2 linked regions of the Chitinophaga caseinilytica genome follow. The main gene of each other region encodes a partner of the protein of the gene in region 2 in a complex. Links are inferred from orthologs where the notes say so. Each region holds a gene or a part of one and is shown on either strand. Other genes may lie near its edges.

Region 1 (3,251 bases), 730 kb from region 2 along the record:
GCCGTGGAATAATTTTCCCCGCCAGGCCCGTCCCTCCCGCAGCGATGGCGGTTACTGCGGGCAGAACGGGGGGCAGGGAAGGGAAAGGGATGATATCTTAAGCTACAGGGATAACGGGATGGTGGGGATGTGCCGTAATGCCGCCGGGTTGGCCGCTACTTCTATTTTCGCAATGCTGCCGCAGTGGATGGGTTTGTAAGCGATCACCACCAGCGTATCCAGGCGATGGTCCATCCGCGACGCGCTTGTTCCCCCGGTCGCGTCTTTCACTTTTTCTGCGGGCACTTTCACCGGCAAATCGGGCGGCGGCGGAGGTACGTCTTTCACTTCTTTACCGTTTTCATCGATCACCTTCAATTTGCCTGCGGCATCTTTTACCAGCCGTGCTTTCTTGGTTTTAGGTGATATGTTGCCGGTGATGTCTTTCCCGTTGGCATCGTACAGCTTCACTTCGCCGGTGGCTTCATTCACGAGTTTCACTTTTTTGACGGAATTGTCCTTTTTCGGGGGAACGGGGGGCGGTGGGGGAGGGATTTCCCGGTTATGCTCGTTGTTCGGGTCTGCGATGCCGGAAACTTTCTTGCCGGGGGCAGGTTGAGCGGCCGGCTTCTTAAACTGGACGGGCGGCGGCGGGGGCGGGATGTCTTTCACTTCCTTGCCGTTTTCGTCCAGCACTTTTCCACCGCCGGACGCGTCTTTCACGAACGTCACTTTCTTCGTTCTGGGGGATATTTGCCCGGTGATGTCTTTATTGTTCGCATCATACACTTTCACTTCGCCGGTGGCTTCATCCACTTTCACCTTTTTGATGGGGGATTTCTTTTGCTGCACGTCTTTACGGACCACGGGCGGGGTAAATCTCACGACCGGCTTACCGTCCAGCTTGTCGCGTTCCACTTCTGCGGCGGATTTCGGGGGAGGTGGGGGTGTGAATTGTACTTTCGGAGGATGGGAAGTATCTTTTTTCTGCTGCTGATAGCCGCTGGCGGCGGCGATCTGTGCCACACGAACTTCGCGCATGGCTACCTCGCGGGCGTCTTCAGGCCTTGCCGGAGCGCAGGCGGTGAGCAGGCCGGCCAGGATCACAGGAATGTATTCTTGCATAACGGGGGAGGATTTGAAGGTAAGATGCGCCCGTCCGCGGATTCCATAAAATCCGGCGTGGAAATTTCTTCCGGCAGCGTTATCTTTGTCGGCTATGGAGCCAATCGTGCAGCAAATAGAAGCTTATAAACAGGAAATTGCGGCTTTCCGCCCCGAAAACGCGGAACAGCTGGAGCAGTACCGTATCAAATTCCTCGGCACCAAAGGGATCGTGAAGGCCCTTTTCGGGGAGATGAAAAACGTTCCGAACGATCAGAAGAAGGAATTCGGGCAAGTCCTGAACGCGTTCAAACTTGAAGCGGAAGCGAAATATGCCGAATTCGAGCAGCTGAAAGATGAGGTGGGAGGCGCGGCCGACCAGCTGGACCTTACCCTTCCCGGCGAGCCTTATCGCCTGGGCACCCGCCATCCTATCAGCATCGTCCGCAACAAAGCCATCCGCATCTTCGAGCGGCTGGGCTTCACCGTTGCCGAAGGGCCCGAAATCGAGAACGACTGGCACAACTTCACCGCCCTCAACCTCGCAGAAAACCACCCGGCCCGCGATATGCAGGACACTTTCTACGTGCACAACAACCCCGACTGGCTCTTGCGCACCCATACCTCTTCCGTTCAGGTGAGGGTGATGGAAGAAGGAAAGCTCCCCATCCGCATCATCTGCCCGGGCCGCGTATACCGTAACGAAACCATCAGCGCCCGCGCGCACTGCTTCTTCCACCAGATCGAAGGGCTGTACGTGGCCGAGAACGTTTCGTTCGCCGACCTCAAGCAAACGCTGTATTACTTCGTACAGGAGTTCTTCGGCGAAAATTTCAAAATCCGTTTCCGCCCTTCGTACTTCCCCTTCACGGAGCCCAGTGCGGAGATGGACATTTCCTGCCTCATCTGCGGCGGCGAAGGCTGTAGCGTGTGCAAGCATTCCGGATGGGTGGAAATCCTCGGTTGCGGCATGGTACACCCGCAGGTGCTCGAAAACTGCGGTATCGACTCGTCGAAATACACCGGCTTCGCATTCGGCATGGGCATCGAAAGGCTCACCATGCTGAAGTACCAGATCAAAGACCTTCGCCTTTTCTCCGAAAACGATCTGCGCTTCCTGAAACAATTCCAGGGCGCACGATAAACATATCGCAACACGGCCGCTCCACTCCCGGGGCGGCCGTTTTCTTTTTCGCTACGCTCCCCAAAACGATCTACCTTATGTTACAATCCGTATCCGACATCAGACAGATAGCAGTTTGCGGCGCCGGCACCATGGGAGCCGGGATAGCACAGGTTTCCGCCGCAGCGGGGTTCCCCACCTTACTTTTCGACGTGAAGCCCGAAGCCGTTTCCGCGGGGATGGACATGATCCGCAAAAACCTCGGCAAAGCCGTTGAAAAAGGCAAACTAAAACCCGAAGACAGCGACGCCACGCTCCAAAGGCTCACGCCCTGCCACCACATCGCCGATTGCCGGGCCGACCTCATCATCGAAGCCATCGTGGAAAAGGTGCCGGTGAAAGTTTCGCTCTTCCGCGAACTGGCGCAACACAATCCCGCAACCACCATCTTCGCTTCCAATACTTCCTCCTTATCCGTTTCCGCCATCGCCGCGGAAATTCCCCATCCCGAAAGGGTGGCCGGCATGCACTTCTTCAACCCCGCGCACCTGATGGCGCTGGTAGAAATCGTGTCGGCAGACCAAACGGGTCTCGCCATCGCGCAGCTGCTGTACCAACTCGTGCAGCACATGGGAAAAACGCCCGTACATGTGAAAGACGCGCCCGGTTTCATCGTGAACCGCGTGGCCCGGCATTATTACCTCGAAGCGATGGAGATCGCGCAATCGGGCGCGGCAGACCTGCAAACGATCGACCGCCTCCTGGAAGCCGCGGGTTTCCGCATGGGGCCCTTCGCGCTGATGGACCTCATCGGGAACGACGTCAACTTCGCCGTTACCAAATCGCTCTACGAAGCCTTCCACGAAGCACCACGGTTCAAACCCGGCGCGTTGCAGGCAGCACTCGTGGAAAAAGGGGAACTGGGGCGTAAAACCGGCCAAGGTTTTTACAAGTATTGATTTACATTTGTGGCTTCATTCACAATTCATTCTACATGATCCTTGTCACAGGCGGAACGGGTTTTCTGGGAAGTTATCTGCTGCGG
Region 2 (3,384 bases):
CCGGGCAAACCCGGCAAGCCAGGATTTTCTCATGAATTCAGCAGGGCGATGCACCGGTCGATCTCACGGATGTAATCGTTGATCTTCCCGCGGACTTCCCTCCGGAAGGCGTCTTCGTCTTCCGAAAGCCCGTTCCCCTGCGTAGCGGTAGCGATTTTGGAAAGCTTGAGCTTTTCGTCGAGGGAGGTGATGGTGGACTGCTGCTGCAGCAGCTCTTCCTGCTGTGCCTTCAACTGGTCCCGGAGCGTGACGTTATCCGCCTGCGCCTGTTGCAGTTTACGGAACAGCTGCTGCAGCTTGTCCTCAATGCTTTGTATGTACTGTTCGATCTCCATGGTTTATTTGCGGATCTCCGCCTGTAACTGGGTTTCGAAGGCTTTTACGAGTTTGTTCACGAGTGCGTCGGTATCCTGGTCGGTCAGGGTTTTCTGCTTGTCCTGGAAAGTGAAACTCACGGCGTACGACTTTTTGCCGGCGCCCAGCTTGTCACTCTCAAAAACGTCGAACAGGTTGATTTGTTGCAAAAGATTCGTTTTCACGGACCTTGCGGCGGTTTCCACGGCGGCGAAGGGCACGTTTTTGTCGAGCACCAGCGCCAGGTCGCGGCGAACGGCCGGGAATTTCGGGATCTCTTCGTAGAACGCGTCTTTGGTGGGCAGCAGGGTCAGGATCACGTCCCAGTTAAAATCTGCGTACCAAACGGGCTGCTTGATGTCGAAGGCTTTCAGCTGCGCGGGTGCCACGCTTCCGGCCACGGCAATGGTTTTGCCGCCGGAAGTGATCTCGAACGAAGGCTGTAGGCCATGAACGGTGTTGGCCGCCATCTGCGGAGCAGTGATGCCCAGCATCTGGAGGATGTTGCCGATGAAAGCCTTCAGGTCGTAGAAATCTACCGGTTTTTCTTTATGCATCCAGTTCTCAGGCTGTTTGCGGCCGGTGAGGTACAGGCAGAGATGGGCTTTCTCGGGATATTGCCCCACGGCTTCCTGCCGGTAGGTTTTACCGAATTCGAAGAACAGCAGGTCTTCGTTCCGGCGGTTCAGGTTATGGGCGATGCGCTCCAGGCCGGTTTCCAGCATGGACGGGCGCAGCACGTCGAGGTCGGCGCTGAGGCTGTTGAGCATTTTCACCAGCGAATCCGCGTCGAGGTGTTTGTAGTATTGACTGTTGGTGATGGAGTTGGTGAAAATCTCCGAAAACCCGTTCCCGGCGAGGTAATCCGCGATCCTTTCCTTCACGCGCTCCTTGTCGGGCTGCGCCTGAACGGAGGGGGCCATGGATACGAGCGCGGGGATGGGGATATTATCCAGCCCGTCTATCCGCATCACTTCCTCCACGATATCGGCCGGGATGGTGATATCGGGTTTGTGGAGGGGAGCCGCCACGCGGAGGCGCCCTTCGTTTTCCTCATGGATCGTGAACCCGAGGCTGCAAAGGATGTTTTTGATCTGCGCTTCGGGATATTGATGGCCGCTGAGGGTGCGGATGTAATCATAAGTAACGTCGATCTGCCAGGCCTGCTTCGGCGAAGGGTACACGTCGGTCACTTCGGATGCCGCCGCGCCGTGCGCCAGTTCGCTGATGAGCGCTACGGCTCTTTCCAGCGCGAAAGGCGCGAGGGAAATATCGAGCCCTTTTTCGAAACGGATGGCCGCGTCGGTCCGCAGACCGTGGCGCATCGACGTTTTCCGGATGCTGGTGGCGTCGAAATACGCGCTTTCGAGGAAGATCTGGGTGGTTTCGTCTTTCACGCCGGAGTTCAGGCCGCCGAACACACCGGCGATGCACATGCCGTTGTCTTCGCCGTCGCAGATCATGAGGTCGCCTGCGTCCAGCTTGCGTTCTTTACCGTCGAGCGAAAGGAAGGGCGTGCCGGCCGGGAGGTTTTCCACGATCACTTTGCCGCCTTTGATCTGGGAAGCGTCGAACGCGTGGAGGGGCTGGCCGGTTTCGTGGAGCACGTAGTTGGTGATATCCACGATATTATTGATGGGCCGAACGCCGATGGCGAGCAGGCGATGCTGCATCCAGGCGGGCGAGGGGCCTACTTTTACGCCGGTGATCGACTGGCCGCAGTATCGCGGGCAGGCTTCGGTATTTTTTACTTCCACGGCAATGGGAAGCGGTTTTTCTGCTTTGGCGGCGGCGTTGATGCCGGGTTTGCGGAGCTGGTAAACCTGCGTGTTCTCGCGGTTGTTGAGGAACGCACACACGTCGCGGGCCACGCCCATATGGCTCATGGCGTCCATATGGTTGGGGGTGAGGCCGATTTCGTATACCCAGTCCTGGTAAGGATGGAATATTTCGCTGGCCGGGGTCCCGGGCGTGAGGGCGGCGTCGAGGACGAGGATGCCGTCGTGGCTGGCGCCGAGGCCTATTTCATCTTCCGCGCAGATCATGCCGAAGCTGTCTTCTCCGCGGATTTTGGCTTTTTTCATGGTGAGGGGCTCGCCGGAGGCGGGGTAGATGGTGGTACCAACGGGGGCAACAACCACTTTCTGGCCGGCGGCTACGTTGGGAGCGCCGCACACGATGGCGAGGGGCGCGCCGTTGCCGATGTTCACGGTGGTGAGACGGAGCTTGTCGGCGTTGGGGTGCTTTTCTACGGTCAGCACTTCGCCGATTACCAGTCCTTCGAGACTCCCTTTCACGCTTTCAAAACGTTCCAGGCTTTCCACTTCCAGGCCTACGCCGGTCAAAATCACGGAAAGTTCCTCCGGTGCGGGCTTTACCGGCAAATAATCACATAACCAGTTGTACGAAATTGTCATTGGATGCTCCTTGTATTATGCTGTCCGGCTTCCGCCGGATCGATTTAATTTATTGTCAATCAATATTTTGCGACGAATTTGCCTCCGTGAATGGGTGCAGGTCGCGCCGCGTAAAGTTAACAAATCTCCCGTACGGGAAGGCGGAATTTTGCGCAAGAAAATGTGGAAAAATCTTTATTCACACTTATTGTGAATTGTCGGACATTTGCGGTGTGTTGTTTGCTGATTTTGTGGATAAGATAGTGCAAAACGGTGGATAACTGGCCAGGAAGTGTGCGGATAGCGGTGGAATTATGTCGAACAAATATAATTCCGTTGTGCGGGAGGGAAATGGATAAAGTCCGTTACCTTAGTTTTCCTGGCTAATAAAAATTTTACAATTTGTTAAAGATGGGTGAATGGAAAGCATGCGGAATTGTAGAAAACCTATGTCCGGCCTCGTTCAGTAACCATTTTTTTAACTTTCTTAACGTATTGCACATATAATGGATCTCACGAAGAAAGACCGAAATACACGCCGCAAGCCCGGCGTGGACCTGTCGACGATGGTGTATGGAAAAGTGCCCCCACAGGCCAAGGAGCTGGAAGAAGCTGTACTGGGTGCACTGATGCT

Evidence for each region.
Region 1: the proteins of pheT (region 2) and pheS are in contact, whole or in part, in a crystal structure (PDB 6P24), measured with the Escherichia coli proteins. The link is inferred for Chitinophaga caseinilytica from one-to-one orthologs.

What each region holds. Positions count from the first base shown.
Region 1 is NZ_CP150096.1:1,193,794-1,197,044, reverse strand. What follows is about bases 287-3,212. They hold pheS (phenylalanine--tRNA ligase subunit alpha), read left to right. Parts: upstream 287-1,198; coding sequence 1,199-2,227; downstream 2,228-3,212. Other genes in these bases: WJU22_RS05150 (NAD-dependent epimerase/dehydratase family protein), read left to right, coding at 3,201-3,212; WJU22_RS05155 (3-hydroxyacyl-CoA dehydrogenase NAD-binding domain-containing protein), read left to right, coding at 2,305-3,165; WJU22_RS05165 (hypothetical protein), read right to left, coding at 287-1,104. Also shown: more of WJU22_RS05165, read right to left, coding at 103-286; more of WJU22_RS05150, read left to right, coding at 3,213-3,251.
Region 2 is NZ_CP150096.1:1,922,149-1,925,532, forward strand. Bases 56-3,114 are described here. They hold pheT (phenylalanine--tRNA ligase subunit beta), read right to left. Parts: upstream 2,772-3,114; coding sequence 339-2,771; downstream 56-338. Other genes in these bases: WJU22_RS08260 (hypothetical protein), read right to left, coding at 56-335. Also shown: WJU22_RS08255 (RES family NAD+ phosphorylase), read left to right, coding at 1-35; more of WJU22_RS08260, read right to left, coding at 30-55; dnaB (replicative DNA helicase), read left to right, coding at 3,257-3,384.